4 regions of the Streptomyces sp. NBC_00576 genome follow, and region 3 is predicted to be linked to each of the others. Evidence: riboswitches for the same ligand, from Rfam matches in the RefSeq annotation. Region 3 holds a riboswitch; each other region holds the start of a gene.
What was found. A riboswitch is a leader RNA that binds a small molecule or an ion and turns the genes downstream of it on or off. The one in region 3 is predicted to bind cyclic di-AMP.
Positions count from the first base shown of each region.

Region 1: it holds a riboswitch for cyclic di-AMP, as region 3 does, so the genes downstream of both, OG734_RS06105 (M23 family metallopeptidase) here and OG734_RS21930 (M23 family metallopeptidase) in region 3, are expected to answer to the same signal.
Region 2: it holds a riboswitch for cyclic di-AMP, as region 3 does, so the genes downstream of both, OG734_RS17970 (transglycosylase family protein) here and OG734_RS21930 (M23 family metallopeptidase) in region 3, are expected to answer to the same signal.
Region 4: it holds a riboswitch for cyclic di-AMP, as region 3 does, so the genes downstream of both, OG734_RS16695 (C40 family peptidase) here and OG734_RS21930 (M23 family metallopeptidase) in region 3, are expected to answer to the same signal.

Region 1 is NZ_CP107780.1:1,444,677-1,449,653, forward strand. Features, by position in the region: gene OG734_RS06095 (SGNH/GDSL hydrolase family protein) at 1-455, opposite strand, end outside; gene OG734_RS06100 (DUF6250 domain-containing protein) at 578-1,297, opposite strand; gene OG734_RS06105 (M23 family metallopeptidase) at 1,440-2,420, opposite strand; cyclic di-AMP (ydaO/yuaA leader) riboswitch at 2,424-2,592, opposite strand; gene OG734_RS06110 (alpha-galactosidase) at 2,887-4,977, opposite strand, start outside.
Region 2 is NZ_CP107780.1:4,239,500-4,244,476, reverse strand. Features, by position in the region: gene OG734_RS17980 (cytochrome P450 family protein) at 1-836, shown strand, start outside; gene OG734_RS17975 (transglycosylase family protein) at 999-2,057, shown strand; cyclic di-AMP (ydaO/yuaA leader) riboswitch at 2,242-2,413, shown strand; gene OG734_RS17970 (transglycosylase family protein) at 2,417-3,166, shown strand; gene eno (phosphopyruvate hydratase) at 3,549-4,829, shown strand; gene OG734_RS17960 (FtsB family cell division protein) at 4,957-4,977, shown strand, end outside.
Region 3 is NZ_CP107780.1:5,116,020-5,120,996, reverse strand. Features, by position in the region: gene OG734_RS21945 (dihydrofolate reductase family protein) at 1-771, shown strand, start outside; tRNA gene OG734_RS21940 (tRNA-Met) at 868-941, shown strand; gene OG734_RS21935 (PP2C family protein-serine/threonine phosphatase) at 1,103-2,227, shown strand; cyclic di-AMP (ydaO/yuaA leader) riboswitch at 2,475-2,631, shown strand; gene OG734_RS21930 (M23 family metallopeptidase) at 2,643-3,704, shown strand; gene OG734_RS21925 (PrsW family intramembrane metalloprotease) at 3,814-4,977, opposite strand, start outside.
Region 4 is NZ_CP107780.1:3,949,976-3,954,952, forward strand. Features, by position in the region: gene pcrA (DNA helicase PcrA) at 1-2,409, opposite strand, end outside; cyclic di-AMP (ydaO/yuaA leader) riboswitch at 2,795-2,968, shown strand; gene OG734_RS16695 (C40 family peptidase) at 2,977-4,173, shown strand; gene OG734_RS16700 (hypothetical protein) at 4,201-4,554, opposite strand.

The DNA of each region.
Region 1 (4,977 bases), 3.7 Mb from region 3:
ACGGGGCAGCCGTACCGGTCGGCGATGGCCCGCAGATGTCCGTTGTACGTGGCGATCTTGCCGCGCATGTGCTTCAGGACGGGGACGTTGCGGGTGTCGAACCCGGTCGTCACCATCACCGTGCCGACCGCCGAGGTAAGGCCGATCACCGCTCGTTCGAAGCGTTCGGCGACCTCGTCCGGGTCGCTGCCGGGCCGGATTATGTCATTGCCGCCCGCGCAGAAGGAGACCAGGTCCGGCGCCTGCTCCCTGGCGCGTGGAAGCTGCTCGGCCACGATCTGGTCGAGCAGCCTCCCGCGTACCGCGAGGTTCGTGTAGTCGAAGTCGCCCTCGGGTCGCCGGTCCGCGAGCAGTACCGCGAACCGGTCGGCCCAGCCGACGAACGCCCCGTCGGGGCCGGGGTCGCCGACGCCTTCGGTGAAGCTGTCCCCCACCGCCACGTACGACCCGATCACCGCTCTGCTGTCATTCTTCGAATCGTCTGCCACAACAGAGCATGATTCACCTTCCGATGTGAGCTACGCGACCGTAGGAAGGGGTTGACTCGCGGTGAGATAAGCCACTCGTCAAGTATTGGTCAACCCGGAATAACAGGAAGACGCAGCTCACGGACGCTGAAGTCGGTGATCCGGAAGTGGCTCCACGTCGTACGGAAGGCGAAGTGCCCAGCCGTGTACGGGTCCGGGTCGCTGTAGTCGAAGACGAGCCGCCCGTTGTTCCACCAGCGGACCGTCGAACCGGCCGAGACGATCCGCACCCGATACGGCTCGTTCGGGACGAGCAGCGGTTCCGCGTAGTCGTAGATCAAGGGGCGCACACCGGCCTCGCCGACGTAACGGCGCAGCCGGGTCGTGGTGTTGGTGTTGGCGCCGTAGCCGACGTAGTACGTCCTGAGGTAGTCGTACTCCGCGAGGGCGCCGCTGCGCCGGGTGGCGAAGAGGTCGTCCGGGGAGCGTACGTCGACGGCGTTCCAGAAGTTGTTCAGGTCGGAGACCCGGTCGTTCACCCCGCCCGCCGAGACCGGTGTCGCCGTGTACTCGATGACATACGGGCCCTGCAGCCTGCGCTTGAACCAGATGGTCGCGCCGCTCGGTACATCGACCTCCAGGACGCCTCGGGCCGCCGTGACGTTGCCGCCGTCCTGGAGTTCGAGGGCCCACTGGCCGAGCCCGTGCCGGAAGTCGTCGCGAGCGATGAGGCGTCCGCACGTGGCGGCACCGGCGCTCGTGGCCGGGGCGAGCGCGGTGAGCGCCGCGCCCGCCGCCAGGACTCCGAAGGTTCTGCGAGTGGTCGTCACGAGGCGGCTCCTTGAGGGAGAAAGCGCTTGCACAGTTAGGGAGTTCACTATCACACCCGCACACGCACACGTGAACGCGCCGAAGGCCGGACCCGGGAATCGGGGTCCGGCCTTCGGCGGATGTCCTGGCTGAGCGTGCGCCTCAGCCGACGGCGACGCCCTTCGAGCGGAGGTACGCGACCGGGTCCACGTCGGAGCCGTAGTCCGGGGTGGTGCGGATCTCGAAGTGCAGGTGCGGTCCGGTCACGTTGCCGGTGGCACCGGAGAGGCCGATCTGCTGACCCTCGGTCACGGTCTGGCCGGCCGAGACGGAGAGCTGGGAGAGGTGGCCGTACTGGGCGTAGTAGCCGTCGGCGAGCTGGATGACGACCTGGTTGCCGTACGCACCGCCCCAACCCGCGGAAACGACCGTGCCGGCGCCGACAGCCTTGAGGGAGGTGCCGGTCGGGACGACGAAGTCGACGCCCGTGTGGTAGCCGCTGGACCACATGCTGCCCGCCACGTGGTACCCGGTGCCGATCGTGGCGCCGGCCACCGGGAGGGTGAAGCCGCCGGAACTGCCGGTGTCGGCGGCCTCGGTCGTTGTCGAGGTCTGGGCCGTCGCGCTCTCGGTGACCGGCTGGGACGATGTCGCCGTCTGCGTGGAATTCGAAGAGGACGAAGAGGACGAAGAGGACGAGGAAGGCGAGGAGGTGGACGCGGTCGACGCGGCCTTCTTGCCGATCGTCAGCTTCAGACCGGGGTGGATCAGGCTCGGGTCGGCGCCGATGGCGGTGTGGTTGTCCGAGTAGAGCTTCTTCCAGCCGCCGCTGACGCTCTGCTCCTGCGCGATCTTCGAGAGGTAGTCGCCTGCCTGGACCGAATAGGTCCTGACGCCCGCCTTCCTCGCGGCCCTTTCCGTCTTCGCGGAAACGGCTTCGGCCGTTACCGACTTGGCCGTTACGGACTTGGCCATTTCCGAAAGCGACGACACGGACTGAACCGTGGACTCCGCCGTGGCCGCGTGGGCACCGGTGGCTCCCAGCAACGGCAGAGCGAGAGCCGCTCCACCGGTTCCGGCGACGGCTATCGAGCGGGTGAATCGCTGGGACTTCGGACGGCGGTGCTTACCCTTCGCGGGCATGGCGAATTCCTTCTCCGGCGCCTGCGAGGTGAGCTGTCGGGTGCGGACTGGAGATGTCCGGCCACGCCTGAACGTGACTTAACCCCAAGCCTGTTCCGGAGACCGGAGCAGGCGTTCTACCTGTGGGTCCCCCGCTCCTGCCGTTCTCGGGTGTTCGAGGCGGGATCCGGGCGGCGGCAGGATTGGGCGTCCGTCCGGATTGGGGGCGAACGTAAGCGACCAAGACGCACGGAAACAAGCCTCGGGTTCCCTGTGTACGGGTTTCCTGTGATCCTCCCCAGAATTCCCGGTCACCGTCCGTGAATTCTGGATCTTTCCGTCCCGCGAACTCCCTTAAAACACGCCGAAATTACGTGAACATGACGGCGACACACGGTCACGAATATGACGCTGCTCACTAGCCCGATTCACAGCAACCCTTATTCCCAAGCGAGTTGGAACAAATACCCCATAAGGAGCAGAAGCATCAGATGCGACGAAGTCGGAAAACTGCCGCATCGAGGTCACCCTTCAGTCCGGTTCGCAAGCCGCTGTGCAACAACACGGCACCTCGATGAACTTCGCCCGTTTCGCGGCATTCGTACTCAGCTGCAGGGTCGAGTCCGCGCAGCCGCAGCGCCGGAACCGGCTCGCCGTGGTGCTGCGCCTGGAGCCAGGCGAGGACGACGCTCTCGCCCGCCAGCACGTACTGCACCGCGCTCAGTCCACCGGCCGGGCGCCGCAGCCGGTAGAGGTCGCCGCGCTGCACGACGGGCCGGATCTCCTTGTAGAGCTCCACCCACTCCCCGGCCTCGGTCAGCTCCTCCTCCGCCCACCGGGTGAGGTCCCCGCCGACGCCGAGCACCCCGGCCATCGCGCTCACGAAACGGAACCGCAACGAGCTGACCCGGCCGTTGAGCTGGGTGTTCGGGCTGTCCGTGACCCACGCCGCCATGACCCGCGCCGGATGGATCTGACTGAAGCCCTCCTGGATAGCGAGTCGGTCCAGCGGGTCGGTGTTGTCGGAGGTCCACACCTGGTCCGTACGGGCGAGGACACCGAGGTCGATCCGGCCGCCGCCGCCCGAGCAGGACTCGAAGGCGACATCGGGGTGCGCCGCCCGCAGGCGGTCCAGCAGGGTGTACAGCCCGTGCACATGGTCGACCCACAGACGCTGCGGGTAGTCCTCACCGGGCCAGCCGGCGTCGGTGAAGCAGCGGTTGAAGTCCCACTTCACGTAGTCGATGGGAGCACTGGAGAGCAGCCCGTCGAGCTGCTCCCAGAGGTACTGCCGGACATCCTCGCGGGCGAGGTTCAGTACGAGCTGATTGCGGAATTCCGTCCGCTTTCGTCCCGACTGGAACTGCACCCAGTCGGGGTGCGCGCGGTAGAGGTCACTGTCCGGGTTGACCATCTCGGGCTCGACCCAGATGCCGAACTGCATCCCCAGGGCGTGCACGTAGTCAGCGAGCGGTTTGACGCCCGCCGGGAAGCGGTCCGGGTTGGGCGTCCAGTCGCCGAGGCCGGCCCGGTCGCTGGTGCGGGCCCCGAACCAGCCGTCGTCCACGACGAACAGCTCGACGCCGATCGCGGCGGCCCGCCGGGCCAGCGTCCCCTGCTGCTCCTCGGAGATGTCGAACTCCGTGGCCTCCCAGGAGTTGTAGAGCACGGGCCGATCCCGGTCCGCGTCCGGCACGACGAACGCGCGCTGGTACGCGTGCCACGCCCGGCTCGCCCCGCCGTGCCCCAAGTCGGTCCACAGTCCCGCGAAGACGGGCGTGGTGAAGGACTCGCCCGCCGCCAGGCACAGCAGGCCCGAGTCGTCGTATCCGGCGCCGCCGGTGATCTGCACGCGCGCGTCCGGCAACTGGGCGACGGCGATCCGCCACGACCCCGACCACCCGAGCGCGCACGCGTACACCTCGCCGTGCTCCTCGGTCGCGTCGGTGTCGAGCGCCATCCAGGGCAGGTGCTGGTGCCCGGTGTGACCTCGCCGGCTGCCGATGACCTTCTCACCGTAGGTGAGGTCCGTCCTCACGAGCTGGGACTCGGCGGCCCAGCGTCCGTGCAGTTGGGAGAGACGCCAGCCGTCGCGCTCGGGGAGCGTCCAGGTGGCGGAGTCCGCGCGGAGCAGCTCCAGCGGGCCGGTCGGGTCGGACGCGTCATGGGTGAGGGTCGCCCAGCGCTCGACCACGTCGTGGCGCATCCGGTAGTGGAGCGTGATCGCCAGCCCGGCGTCACGGAACCGCAGCCGCAGTTCGTCCCCCTCGTCGCCGCGCTCGCTCTCGTACGCCTCGAAGCGCCACTCGGTGCCCCGGCGCTCGTCGGTCCGCACGGACAGCGCGGGCCGTACGAAGCGGGGGCCGCCCTCGACCGGGTACTCCTCGCGACCGTCGAGCGGAGACTCGAAGGGCCAGTAGTCCGGCAAGGGCCGGACGGCGAGCGCCTCCGCGTCGGCGAGGGCGATCCGCGGGCCCCAGTGCAGATGCAGCAGTTCGTCGTCCTCGGTGAGATGGACGGCGTAACTGCTCGTGGGCCCCGAGAGAAGCCACGTACGACCGGTTCCGGCAATTTCCAG
Region 2 (4,977 bases), 880 kb from region 3:
TCTACGCGATCTGCGACCTGCTGGGCGTACCCCGCGAGGACCAGGACGACTTCCGGGACTGGGCCGGGATGATGATCCGGCACGGGGGAGGGCCCCGGGGTGGGGTCGCTCGGTCCGTCAAGAAGATGCGCGGCTATCTCGCCGAGCTGATCCACCGCAAGCGCGAGGCGCTGTCCGACGTACCCGAACCCGGCGAGGACCTCATCTCCGGGCTCATCCGCGCCTCCGACGAGGGCGAGCACCTCACCGAGAACGAAGCCGCCGCCATGGCTTTTATCCTACTTTTTGCTGGTTTTGAGACGACCGTGAACTTGGTCGGCAATGGCCTCTACGCCCTCCTCACCCACCCCGAGCAACGCGCCCGCCTCCAGGCTTCCCTCGCCGTCAAGGACTCCTCCCTCCTCGAAACCGGCATCGAGGAACTCCTGCGCTACGACGGTCCCGTCGAGTTGGCCACCTGGCGCTTCGCCACCCGGCCGCTCAGCATCGGCGGGCAGGACATCGCGGCCGGCGATCCCGTCCTCGTCGTACTCGCCGCCGCGGACCGGGACCCGGCCCGGTTCGCCGACCCGGACACCCTCGACCTCGGCCGCCGGGACAACCAGCACCTCGGATACGGCCACGGCATCCACTACTGCCTCGGCGCCCCGCTCGCCCGGCTGGAGGGACGCAGCGCGCTGGCCACCCTCCTCACCCGCCTCCCCGACCTGCAACTCGCTGCAGACCCGACCGAGTTGAGATGGCGGGGCGGGCTCATCATGCGTGGACTGCGCACCCTGCCGGTCGAGTTCACACCGGTTCGCGAATCCGGGCATACCCGGCCAGTGGCGACGTAGAAGATCACGGCAAGGTGACGCTCCCTCAACAATGTGATCTTCACGTGATCTGTGCGGCATGAACTTGTGACAAGTGATCGTCAGTCGATAGGTTCGTGCACTAGTGCGATGCCCTGCGTCATCCGTCGCACTGGCCCCCGCTGTCTCGCGAAAGGCAACCGCATGCTCTCCGGGAACGGTCGTCACCGTCGCCCCCGTCAGGCCCCGGCTCTACTGGTCGCGGCCGGCGTGACCGGCTCCGCCATCGCCATTCCGCTGCTCGCCGCATCCGGTGCGAGTGCGGCCAGCGGTACCACCTGGGACCGGGTCGCGGAGTGTGAGAGCGGCAGCGCCTGGAGTGCCAACAGCGGCAACGGGTACTACGGCGGGCTCCAGTTGACCCAGGCGGACTGGGAGAAGTACGGCGGCCTTGCCTACGCCCCGAGCGCCGACCAGGCCAGCCGTTCGCAGCAGATCGCCGTCGGCGAGAAGGTACTCGCCGACCAGGGGGCCGGGGCCTGGGAGGCCTGCGCGCTGCTGTCCGGACTCGGCAAGGACGCCGGCTCGGCCAACGTCGACACCGGCGTGGTCGAGGGTGGCTCTTCGGCCTCGGGGTCGGGCTCGGCCTCGGAGTCGGGCTCCGGCTCCGGCTCCGGTTTGGGCCTGGGCTTGGGTTCGGGTTCGGGTTCGGGCTCCGGCTCCGGCGCCGACTCCTCTTCTTCCTCTTCGGCGTCGCCCACGCCCCCGGCGTCCCCCTCCACCGACTCCACCGACTCCGCGTCCTCCGCCGACTCCTCGGTCTCGGGCAAGTCCTCCGGGTCCTCTCAGTCCCCGTCGCCGTCCGTCGCGGCGACGACCGACTCCGTCGACTCCGCCGGATCTGTCGCCTCGCCGTCTCCTTCCTCCTCGTCGCCCGGCACGGATGACTCGCAGGAAAGTGACAGTTCGCCCATAGGTGCGACAAAGGGTGAAGAGCAGGGCAACTCCGGTCAGAGTGCTGGAAATGAGGTCGGTGGCACCGACACCGGAACCTCCAGCGGCACCGGCCGTCACCGTGGTGACGCCGAGGGCTCGTACACCGTCCGGGCCGGGGACACCCTGTGGGGCATCGCCGGCTCCCTCGGCCTCGCGGACGGATGGTCGGGGCTCTTCGCCGAGAACGAGCATTCCGTCGGCACGGACCCGGACCTCATCATCCCCGGTCAGACCCTTGTTGTCGGTGAGGAACTAGGGCAAAAGTAGCCGGAGTTCGCGTCACGCTTTCGTGCTGAATGTCCGTTATGGATGCGGTGAGAGATAGATCTCAGAAGCCCTGATCGTCTTTGTATTTCAGAGGATCAGCTGTTTACGGTCGTCATCGCCCGCCACAGTGGGCCCCGCCGGTCGCAACGCCGAATCCTGCCAACGGCCGTACGGGAACAGTCGTCGCTATCAAGCGCCGTAGGCAGGAGCGGGGGACCCAAGGTAGGCGCCGCACCGGGCACTTGTCCGGAGCGGCTTGGGGTGAAGCCGTACGCCGCCCGACAGGGGCGTACGGCCGGGCAACTCAACCGGCCCGAACCCGACAGCTCACCTCGCAGGCGTCGGTGAGGGGATGTTTCATGCTGTTTTCCGGCAAGGGCAAGCACCGTCGTCCGTCCAAGGCCACCCGCGTCGTCGCCATCGCCGGCGTGACCGGTGCCGCCGTCGCCGCTCCGCTGCTGGCGGTCGGCTCCGCCTCCGCCGCCACCTCCGCCGAGTGGGACACGGTCGCCCAGTGCGAGTCCGGCGGCAACTGGGCCATCAACACCGGCAACGGCTACTACGGCGGCCTGCAGTTCTCCGCCTCGACCTGGGCCGCGTACGGCGGCACGGCGTACGCCTCCACCGCCGACCAGGCCTCCAAGTCGCAGCAGATAACCATCGCCGAGAAGGTCCTCGCGGGCCAGGGCAAGGGTGCCTGGCCGGTCTGCGGTACGGGCCTGTCCGGCGCCTCCTACGACGGCGGTGCGAGCAGCAGCACGGGTGCGGGTACGAGTGACAACTCGTCCAGCAGCTCCAGCAGCTCCAGCAGCTCCAGTGACTCAAGCAGTTCCAGTGGCTCCAGCGAGACCGCCACCCGCTCCACCGACAACCAGCAGGCCTCCCGCTCGCAGGAGCGGCCGGCCGCGAAGAAGACCGTCACCACCCCGACCGGCAAGAAGGTCAAGAAGGGCGACGGCGAGTACAAGGTCGTCACGGGCGACAGCCTCAGCGCGATCGCCGAGGCGCACGACGTCAAGGGTGGCTGGGTGAAGCTCTTCGAGCTCAACAAGGACATCATCGACGACGCCGACTTCATCTTCCCGGGCCAGCAGCTGCACCTCAGCTGACACAGCTGAACCACGCTGATCCCGGTCACCTGCCCGCCGACGCCTCCCCCAGACAGTACGAGAAACAGTCGGCTCGAAGGTGAACCACAGCGCTCTCACATCCGTGCCCTCCATTGTGAGGGCCTCGTGAGGGCCACCCCCGTCCCCCACGGGCTCCCCGCCCCGGTGCGTTCTCCCCCGTACGCACCGGGGCGGGGCTTTTTGTTCCCATGGGGAACAATGTTTACCCTGGGTTCCGTCCATGTTCCGTCCATGGGGTGGTCGGACGGCTGGCTGATCCCCCGGAGCCGGTTAGGCTCATCATCGCGGAGCCGCCGCGGCCCCGTACTCGCGAGGCCCAGCAGCCCCGCGTACCCGCGTCACATTCCATAAGGAGATGCTCGTGCCGTCCATCGACGTCGTCGTAGCCCGGGAAATCCTCGACTCGCGAGGCAACCCCACCGTCGAGGTCGAGGTCGGCCTCGATGACGGCAGCACCGGTCGTGCCGCCGTCCCGTCCGGCGCCTCCACCGGAGCCTTCGAGGCCATCGAGCTGCGCGACGGTGACCCCAACCGCTACCTCGGCAAGGGTGTCGAGAAGGCCGTCCTCGCCGTCATCGAGCAGATCGGCCCGGAGCTCGTCGGCTACGACGCCACCGAGCAGCGCCTGATCGACCAGGCCATGTTCGACCTGGACGCCACCGACAACAAGGGCTCCCTCGGCGCCAACGCCATCCTCGGCGTCTCCCTCGCCGTCGCCCACGCCGCCTCCGAGGCCAGCGACCTCCCCCTCTTCCGCTACCTCGGCGGCCCGAACGCGCACCTGCTGCCCGTTCCGATGATGAACATCCTCAACGGCGGATCCCACGCGGACTCCAACGTCGACATCCAGGAGTTCATGATCGCCCCGATCGGCGCGGAGTCCTTCTCCGAGGCGCTGCGCTGGGGTGCCGAGATCTACCACACCCTCAAGAAGGTGCTGAAGACCAAGGGCCTGTCCACCGGTCTCGGCGACGAGGGCGGCTTCGCGCCGAACCTGGAGTCCAACCGCGCCGCGCTCGACCTCATCATCGAGGCCATCAAGCAGGCCGGTTACGTGCCCGGCGAGCAGATCGGGCTCGCGCTCGACGTCGCCGCGTCCGAGTTCTACAAGGACGGCAAGTACGAGTTCGAGGGCAAGTCCCGCACGGCCGCCGAGATGACCGAGTACTACGAGGAGCTCGTCTCCGCGTACCCGCTCATCTCCATCGAGGACCCGCTGTACGAGGACGACTGGGACGGCTGGAAGACCATCACCGACAAGCTGGGCGACAAGGTCCAGATCGTCGGCGACGACCTCTTCGTCACCAACCCGGAGCGCCTCGCCCGTGGCATCGAGGAGGGTTCGGCCAACGCCCTGCTCGTCAAGGTCAACCAGATCGGCTCGCTGACCGAGACCCTGGACGCCGTCGAGATGGCCCAGCGCAACGGCTTCAAGTGCATGATGTCCCACCGCTCCGGCGAGACCGAGGACGTCACCATCGCCGACCTCGCCGTCGCCGTGAACTGCGGCCAGATCAAGACCGGCGCCCCGGCCCGCTCGGACCGCGTCGCCAAGTACAACCAGCTGCTGCGCATCGAGGAGATCCTCGACGACGCGGCGGTGTACGCCGGGCGCAGCGCCTTCCCCCGCTTCAAGGGCTGAGCAGCCGTAGTGGCTGTAGTGGCTTAGGCAGCGTCGTACGTACGTCCCCGTACCCGGTCCCGTACCGTGTGCGGGGACGTACGCACATGCGCGCGTACAAGCGCAGACGCCAGGGGAGGCGGGGAACATGGCCGTGAAGGACCGGGAC
Region 3 (4,977 bases):
GCCAGTGTGCACATCGTCTCCCTGGGCCCCGGCCCGCTCGACTGGCGGGCGCTTCTCGAACACCTGCACGATGTGCGAGGTGTGCGGCGCCTGATGGTCGAGGGTGGCGGCACCGTCCACACGCAGCTCCTCCAACAGGGCCTCGCCGACGAACTCCAGCTCGTCCTCGCGCCCCTCTTCGTCGGCGACCCCGACGCCCCCCGCCTCTTCGGCCCCGGCGGCTACCAGGGTGGCCGGCTCCGGCTCACCGAGACGCGCCGGATCGAGGACGTCGTCCTCATGCGGTACGAGCCCACCGCCCCCGGCGCCGGCCCGCTCGCCTCCGCCGCCGACCGGCACTGGCTGGCACTGGCGTGCGAACTGGCGGAGCGGTGTCCGCCGTCGCGCACGGCGTTCAGCGTCGGCGCGGTGGTGGTCGCCGCCGACGGTACGGAACTGGCGCGCGGGTACTCCCGGGAGGGCGGCGACCCGGTCGTGCACGCGGAGGAGGCGGCGCTCGCGAAGCTCGACCCGGCCGACCCCCGGCTCCCGGCGGCCACCGTCTACAGCAGCCTCGAACCCTGCGCCCGCCGCGCCTCCCGCCCCGCACCCTGCGCCCGGCTGATCCTCGACGCGGGCGTACGCCGGGTGGTGACCGCCTGGCGCGAGCCGGACACCTTCGTGGTGGCGGCGGACGGGAGCGGGCTGCTCGTGGGGGAGGGCGTCGAGGTCGTCGTACTCCCCGAGTACGAGGAGCGGGCCAAGGCTCCCAATGCCCACCTGCCGGGATGACGTGCCGCGCCGTGCCGTGCCGTGCCCCTCATCGAAGCCCCCGATTCAAACGTGGTGATCAGCGTCCCGCAGATGGCGTATAGTTGTGTTCAGCGGCGCGGGGTGGAGCAGCTCGGTAGCTCGCTGGGCTCATAACCCAGAGGTCGCAGGTTCAAATCCTGTCCCCGCTACTGAAGGCCCAGGGCCGGAAACCAAGAGAATTGGTTTCCGGCCCTGAGTCATTTCCCCGGTCGTTCCTCGACCGTTCCCGGCAGCTTCTTAGCCCGGTCGGTCCACCTGGCTCGCCCGGCGCACCCGCTCCCGGAAACCTGGACAGGACGCGGTGGGGCGGATGAGCCGGCGGGAGACGAGACAAGTGGCGCGGTCGGCGGGAGAACCGGAGGCGGTGGTGATCTCCCGGGTGCGGACCCTCGTCAGCGTCCTGCCCGCGCTCCTGATCGTCACCGGGATCGTCTACGACTACGCCACCCCGCGCGACTTCACCGCGGTCCCCTTCTTCACGGCCGCCCCGCTCATCGCCGCCCCGCTCTCCTCGTTGCGCACAACGGTGGTCACCAGTGCCGCCGCCCTCGTCGCCGCGTACGTCGTCCACCTCCGCCTCGGGTTCGCCGCGAACGCCGACTCGATCACCGAGACGGTCACCGTGGCCACGGTCGCCGTCCTGGCGGTCGTCATCAACCAGGTCGTGCGCCGGGGCGACCGGCGCCTCGCCTCGGCCCGCGAGATCGCCGAGGCCGCGCAACGCGCCGTACTGCCCCAGCCGCAGGCGCGTATCGGCGGTTTCGAGATCGCCGCCCGGTACGAGGCCGCCCAGGAGGGCGCCTTCATCGGCGGCGACCTGTACGCGGTGCAGGACACCGCGTACGGCGTGCGGGTTGTCCTCGGGGATGTGCGCGGCAAGGGGATGGGGGCGGTGGCGGCCGTCGCCGTCGTCATCGGGGCGTTCCGGGAGGCCGCCGAGCAGGAAGCGACCCTGGAGGCGGTCGCCCAGCGGCTGGAACGGGCCCTCGCCCGCGAGGGCACCCGGCGCGACGGGCTCGAAGCCGCCGAGGGTTTCACCACCGCCGTCCTCGCCGAGCTCCCGCACGGCGACGGGATCGTACGCATCGTCAACCGCGGCCACCCGCCGCCGCTGCTCCTCGCCGCCGACGGCACCCTGCGCACCCTCGACCCGGCCGAACCCGCGCTGCCGCTCGGCATGGGTGACCTCGGCACCTGGCCCGACCGTGCGGAGGAGACCACCTTCCCCGGTGGCGCGATGCTGCTCCTGCACACCGACGGGCTGTCCGAGGCCCGCGACGAGCACGGCGCCTTCTTCGACCCGGCCGCCCGGCTCACCGGCCGCGTCTTCCGCACCCCGGCTACTCTGCTCGCCGCCCTCGCGGACGAGGTGCGCCGGCACACGGGTGGCGGCACCACGGACGACATGGCGCTGCTCGCCGTACGACGGCCGTGACATCGGTTCTCAGTGATTGTCACCAAAGGTGACTGAATGATCTCACTGCGCATAACATCTGACACACCGTCAAAACTGATGAGTCACTTACGGCATGGTCAACTCGCCCGATTTTCACCGGTGGTGACCCAGAAAGTCCTCGGGAAAAGGGTTAACGATCAACGGGAACAGCTTGGAATCCGGTGGCCAGGTCTATTAACGTTCGATAACGCAGCGCGGTTGTCCCAGCCGTCACAAGAGTCGGCTCCGTGCGCACGCGCCGAATCCCGCAAGGGAACCGGGGAACCATCCCTTGGGGTGAATCGCTCGTCCGCCTCCGTGGCAACACGGCAGGTATACGCGCGTAGGAGACCTTCCTGCTCCGAACCCGTCAGCTAACCCGGTAGGCGAGAAGGAAGGAAAGGAGCACGCCCACGTGGCGTCAAACCCGGCTGCCCCAGAGGCCCCGTTCGTGCCGAGTCAGCGCAGCAGCGAGACCGAGGACGGGAAGATCCCGACCTTCGGCTTCGGCGGCCGCACCGACGAGGGCCCCTGGGAAGAGTGGAATCCCACCGCGGACTCCACCCGACCCGTTCGCGGCCGGCACCGCGTAGGCAAGCAGCGCGGCGGAGGGCTCGCCCGCAGTTCCACCGTTCTCGGCGTCGGCGTCATAGCCGCTGTCGGCGGGGCCGGCATGGCCACCGCGCAGACCGGCAAGCCGCCGGTCTCCATCTCCATCCCCGACCTGCCGTCCGTCGGCTCGCCCTTCGCGAGCGACGACTCGGACCCCGAGCCCCAGGGCTCCGCCACCGCGCTCAGCAGCGTCGGCGTGACCACCGAGGAGACCGAGCAGGGCACCAGCGACGCGGGCGAGGCCCTGCGCGCCCGCATCATCCTCCAGGCCGAGCGGCAGAAGGACCAGGCCGAGGCCAAGGTCCAGCGAGCCGCCGAGGACGCCGCCGCGAGGAAGGCCGCCGCCGAGGCCGCCAAGGTGAAGCGCGAGGCCGCCGAGAAGATCGCCGCCGAGAAGAAGAAGGCCGCGGAAGCCGCGGAGGCGAAGAGGGAGGCCGCGCGTCTCGCCGAGCTCGCCAAGCAGTACACGCTGCCGACCTCGTCGTACACGATCACCTCGACGTTCGGCCAGGCCGGCTCGCTGTGGTCCTCCGGCTACCACACCGGCCTCGACTTCGCCGCGCCCACCGGCACGCCGCTCAAGGCGATCCACAGCGGCACTATCACCGAGGCGGGCTGGAGCGGCTCGTACGGCTACCGCACGATCCTCACCCTCGACGACGGCACCGAGCTGTGGTTCGCCCACCAGTCGTCGATCAACGTCAGCGTCGGCCAGAAGGTCGCCACGGGTGACGTCATCGGCCGCGTCGGCGCCACCGGCAACGTCACCGGGGCCCACCTCCACCTGGAGGTGCACACCAGCAGCTCGGACAGCGCCGGCATCGACCCGATGGCGTGGCTGCGGAGCATGGGCCTGAACCCGTAGGACAGGGGCTACACAGTCCCTGATCCGTTCCTGTGAATTGCTGCAACGAGGCCCGTGGCGGGAAATCTTCTCCCGTACGGGCCTCGCCGCCGTCCCGTGCTCTGACGGGCTAGGAGCGGTACGGGTTGTAGGCCGGGTACGGAGTCACCGGCCCGTACCCCTGTTGTCCGTATCCCTGCTGCCCGTACGGCTGCTGTGCGTACGGCTGTTGCCCGTACGCCGGCCAGGTGACCGGGAGTACGGGAGCCGGTGCCGGTGCGATCGTGCGCGCCGCGTGGTCCAGGGCCGGGCGGGCCACCGCCCTGCGCTGCCACAGCTCGCCCAGCAGCTCCTGCTCCCGGACGACGAAGTCGGTGCCCGCGCGGCCGAGGCGCCCCCGGTGGCGCAGGAACGCGAGTGAGGTGGCGTACGCCTCGTACTGCGCCACCTCGCGCGCCGCCGGCCTGCCCAGGTGGCGGCGGGCGTACTCGCGGGCGAGGCGGCGGGCGCGCATCGAGCCGAGGGCGTACGGCTCGGCCGGGGCCAGCCAGCCGGCCAGCGCGTACGCCGGCAACTCGGCGCGCACGGTACGCAGTTCGCGCTGGCGGGTCCAGATGACCAGCCAGGTCAGCAGCCCGAACGCGGGCAGCATGAACGCGGCGTACACCGCGATGAACCCGTACTCCCCGAAGGTCGACGAGCCGTTCCAGAAGGCGTGCATGCTCATCGCGAGCAACAGCCCGGACAGCGGCAGCAGCACCCGGCGGACGTGCTGGCGCTCGCCCGACAGCGCGGAGATCCCGAAACCGATGCCGGTGAGGACCGTGAACAGGGGGTGCGCGAACGGCGACATGACGACGCGTACGAAGAAGGTCGCCGCGGTGACCGAGGCGATCCCGGTGTCCCCGGTGAGCTGGTCGGTGCCGAACGCGGTGCCGAGATAGAGGATGTTCTCGGTGAAGGCGAAGCCGGTGGCGGTGACCCCGGCGATGACGACCCCGTCGACGATCCCGGTGAAGTCGCGCCGCCGGAAGAGGTAGATGAGCAGTACGGCGGCCGCCTTGGCGGACTCCTCGACTATGGGCGCTATGACGGTCGCCCCGAGGGTGTCCGCGCCGGACGGGTCGGCGGTGGCCGTCGCTATCCATCTGGTCGCGAAGCTGTTGGCGACGATCGCTATCAGTGCCGCCGCGCAGGCGCCCCAGGCGAAGGCGAAGAGCAGGTTCCGCCAGGGCCCCGGCTCGACCCGGTCCAGCCACCGGAACGCGGCGACGAGCAACGGCACGGGCAGTAC
Region 4 (4,977 bases), 1.2 Mb from region 3:
GACCCTGTCCCCCACGGCCAGCGCGACGACCGGCTTCTCGGCACCGCCCCGGCGCGTGGCGAAGCCGGACGCGCCCGCGCCCGCGGAGCGCGAACGCGAGGACGCCAACGACGAAAACGACGACGCCACCCCGGAGGCCGGACCTGAGGACGTCGCCGGAGCCATCGCACCCGTGCGCTTCCACTCCAGATGGGCCGCCGGGATCTCCTCCAGGAAACGCGAAGGCGGGTTGTACGAGGGCTGCCCCCACGCGCTGCGCAGCGACGACCGCGTCAGGTACAGCCGTTCACGCGCGCGCGTGATGCCGACGTACGCGAGCCGCCGTTCCTCCTCCAGCTCCTTCGCCTGGCCGAGGGCGCGCATGTGCGGGAAGACGCCGTCCTCCATGCCGGTCAGGAACACCACGGGAAACTCAAGGCCCTTGGCGGTGTGCAGGGTCATCAGGGTGATGACGCCGGAACCGTCGTCGTCCTCGTCGGGGATCTGGTCGGAGTCGGCTACCAGGGCGACCCGCTCCAGGAACGCGGCGAGCCCGGCCGGGGCCGGCGCCTCGCCCTCCGCGGGCTGCTCGGTCTCCCCCGCCTCCGCGGCCGCTCCTGACTCCTGCTCGAACTCCAGGGCCACCGCGGCGAGTTCCTGGAGGTTCTCGATCCGGGTCTCGTCCTGCGGGTCGGTCGACGCCTGCAACTCGGCGAGGTAGCCCGTGCGTTCGAGGACCGCTTCCAGTACGGTCGCCGGGCCCGCGCCCGACTCCACGATCGTCCTCAGGTCCTCCATCAGTGTGTTGAACCGCTTGACGGCGTTGGCCGACCGCGAAGCCATTCCGTACGCCTCGTCCACGCGCTTCAGCGCCTGCGCGAAGCTGATCTTCTCGCGCTGGGACAGCGCGTCGATCATCGCCTCCGCGCGGTCGCCGATGCCGCGCTTGGGCACGTTGAGGATGCGGCGCAGCGGCACCGAGTCCTCCGGGTTGGCGAGGACACGCAGGTAGGCCAGGACGTCCCGGACCTCCTTGCGCTCGTAGAAGCGGACGCCGCCGACGACCTTGTAGGGCAGGCCGACGCGGATGAAGATCTCCTCGAAGACACGGGACTGGGCGTTCGTCCGGTAGAAGATTGCGACGTCGCCCGCTTTCGCGTTGCCCGCGTCCGTCAGCCGGTCTATCTCGTCGGCGACGAACTGCGCCTCGTCGTGCTCCGTGTCGGCGACATAGCCGGTGATGCGCGCGCCCGCGCCCGCGTTGGTCCACAGGTTCTTGGGGCGGCGGGACTCGTTGCGCTCGATGACCGCGTTGGCTGCGCTCAGGATCGTCTGCGTGGAGCGGTAGTTCTGTTCGAGCAGGATCGTCGTCGCGTCCGCGTAGTCCTCCTCGAACTGGAGGATGTTACGGATCGTCGCGCCCCGGAAGGCGTAGATCGACTGGTCGGCGTCGCCCACGACGCACAGCTCGGCCGGGCGCAGGTCGTGCTCGCTCGGCGGTACGTCCACCGGGTGCTCGGCGGTGCCGACGAGTTCCCGTACGAGCGCGTACTGGGCGTGGTTGGTGTCCTGGTACTCGTCGACGAGGACGTGCCGGAAGCGGCGGCGGTAGTGCTCGGCGACGTCCGGGAAGGCGCGCAGCAGGTTGACCGTCGTCATGATCAGGTCGTCGAAGTCGAGCGCGTTGGCCTCACGCAGCCGCGACTGGTACATCGCGTACGCCTGGGCGAGGGTCTTCTCGAAACCGTCGCTCGCCTGAGCGGCGAAGTCTTCCTCGTCGATCAGCTCGTTCTTCAGGTTGGAGATCTTCGCGCTGAAGGACTTGGGAGGGAAGCGCTTGGGGTCCAGGTCCAGATCGCGGCAGACGAGCGCCATCAGCCGCTTGCTGTCGGCGGCGTCGTAGATGGAGAAGGAAGAGGTGAAGCCGAGCCTCTTGCTCTCCCGCCGGAGAATCCGCACGCACGCGCTGTGGAACGTCATCACCCACATCGCGTTCGCGCGCGGGCCGACGAGTTGCTCGACGCGCTCCTTCATCTCACCGGCGGCCTTGTTGGTGAAGGTGATCGCGAGGATCTGGCCGGGATGGACGCCCCGCTCGCCCAGCAGATACGCGATGCGGTGCGTGAGCACACGCGTCTTGCCGGAGCCGGCGCCCGCCACGATGAGCAGGGGGGTGTCAGCGTGCACGACGGCCGCGCGCTGGTTCTCGTTCAGCCCGTCCAGGAGTGCGGCCGGGTCCACCACGGGACGCGGGGCGCCGTCGCGGTAGTACGCGTCCCGGTCCGGCGGCGCGTCGAACTTCCCGCCGAACAGGTCGTCCGGAACGGACTCCGGCACATGCTCGTCCTCGGGCGGTGGCGGGGGTTCCTCCTCGCGGGCCCGAGGGCCCTGGAGGTCCGCCAGGAAGCTGTCGTCAAAGAGGCTGCTCATCGCTCTCCGAGTTTAGGCTCCCCCACTGACAACCGGCCGCCACCCCGAAAACATCCGCCGAATATCGGCCGAGACCGTGAAAGGACGGCCCTCCGCCGGGCGGGACGTCGATCAGGACGTTGCCGACCACGTCCGCATTCCTGCTGCCGCACCTCTGTCCGGATGGCCACGCCTGTCCGGACAGCGGACCCCGGATCAGACCCGGGCTTCGCAAATCATCAGAATTCATCACACACTCTTCTTAGCCGACTCCACAGAGCCATGTTTAGGGCCGAGGTCACAAAAACGTATCGGGCATAGCGGTCATCAACCTTCACAGAAGCCTCACCCGTTGGTTAGCGTGCCTTAAGGCCGCTCGACCCCAACCGGCGAACGTCGCCGGGCCGCGCGGCCTCCGCCGAGTCCGATCGTGCCGCCATGTGCGGCAGGAGCCGGGGACCCACCGAAACTTGGGGTGAATCGGTCCGACTGCCCTCCAGGGCAAGGACCGTAGGGCAACCCTTCCGAACCACCCGCCCGAACCCGACAGCTAACCCGGTAGGCGGAACGTGGAAGGAGTCGCCTCCCTTGGCGTCGTCGCACCGCAAGTCGCGTCCTACGGGAACGCGCGTAGCAGGCATACGGACCCCCGCCTTCGCCACGGCGGCCCTGACCTCCGTAGCCCTGCTGTCCCAGACCGCCAACGCCGCGCCCACGGCACCCTCCACACCCCCGGCTCCCTCGTCCGACGACAAGCCGAGCATGGAGGAGGTCGAGGCGAAGGTCGGCGACCTGTACCGCCAGGCCGAGTCGGCCACCGACAAGTACAACGCCGCCAAGGAGAAGACCTCCAAGCAGCGGGGGCGTGTCGACGCCCTGATGGACGACGTGGCCCAGCGCACCCAGAAACTCAATGACGCGCGCGAGGAGCTGGGTTCCTTCGCCGCGGCCCAGTACCGCACCGGATCCGCCGCTCCGGACACGGCGACGTTCCTGCTCGCGGACGACCCGCAGGACTACTTCGACCAGAACCAGCTGATGGACCGTCTGACCGCCCGCCAGAAGGACGCGGTCGACGACTACGTCACGCAGCAGGCCGAGACGACACAGAAGCGCCAGGAGGCCACCGTGAGCCTCGAGTCGCTCACGGAGTCCCAGGACGAGCTGCAGACGACCAAGACCGCCGTCCAGACGAAGCTCGTGCAGGCCCGCCAGTTGCTCTCCCGCCTCACCGCCGAGGAGAAGCTGCGCCTCGCGGCGATCGAACGGGAGAAGCAGGCGGAGGCCCGCCGTCAGGCACAGGAACTCGCCCGGCAGCAGCAGGCGGCGGAGCAGCGCCGGCAGGAAGCGGCAGCAGCAGCGGCGCAGCCGACGGGCGGCAGCTCCGCGGACACCTCGACGACGACGGTCCCCGACTCCTCGTACGCCACCAAGGCCGAGAAGGCCCTGGCCTTCGCACGCGCACAGGTCGGCAAACCGTACGTCTGGGGCGCGACCGGCCCCGACTCGTACGACTGTTCGAGTCTCACGCAGGCCGCCTGGCGGGCCGCCGGAGTCACCCTCCCGCGCACCACCTACGACCAGGTGAACGCAGGCACGACGGTCTCCCTCTCCGACATCCAGCCCGGTGACCTGGTCTTCTTCTACGAAGACATCAGCCACGTCGGCCTTTACATCGGCAACGGCATGATGATCCACGCCCCGAAGCCGGGTGCGTACGTCCGCGAGGAATCGATCTTCTACGACGGTGAGTCCACGATCCACAGCGTGGTGCGCCCGGCCTGAAGCACGGAGGCGGGAGGTTCGACCGGGTCAGGTCCAGAGCACGGCGATGAAGATGTTCGCCGTGGTGAACAGACCCACCAGACCGAACAGCCGCTTGTCCACGCTCTCGTCGTCCCGCTTCACATAGACGAGGCCGAGGATCACGATCAGCAGGGCCAGCTTCACGCCGATCTTGACGTTGTTGACCGTCTGGTCGTCGGCCTGGTTGAGGCCCACCAGGGCGACACCGGTGACCAGCATGGTGAACGCACCGTGGAGCATCGCCGGCACGAAGCGGGCCGTGCCCTGCCCCATCGCCTTCATCTGGGTGAGAAACCCGCCCAGGAGCGAGGCGATGCCAATGATGTGCAGGCCGACGAAGAGATGGATGAGTACGTCCATGAGCCCGGAGCCTAGTCAGAGGCACCCACGCCGCATGACACCGGGATGGGCGCACGGCGTTCGCCAGGCGTTCAGCGTTCGTCGTTCGTCGTTCGCGAGGCGCTCGGAGATCTCGCATATATGCACCCCATAGCACCCTGTCACCCCCACGTGCCCCGCAAATCTCTCCTTCGGTCAGCCCTCTGCGCGAAGGCGGCGACGCCGGACCTGGATCACGGTCGTATGCGGTCACCCGGCGGTCGGCTCACGCCAGTTCCGTACATGGCGTTACCCCCACGACAGACCACGTTTAGCGTCCTCCACCAGGTGGCCGGCTCCCCACCGTCGCCCGGGCCAGGGGCGGCAGTCGGACACCACCGCCGAGAAAGTCCGGCGGCGGACCGCTCCCCCTGTGCGGACCGTCGCCGGACGCGCAACCGCCCT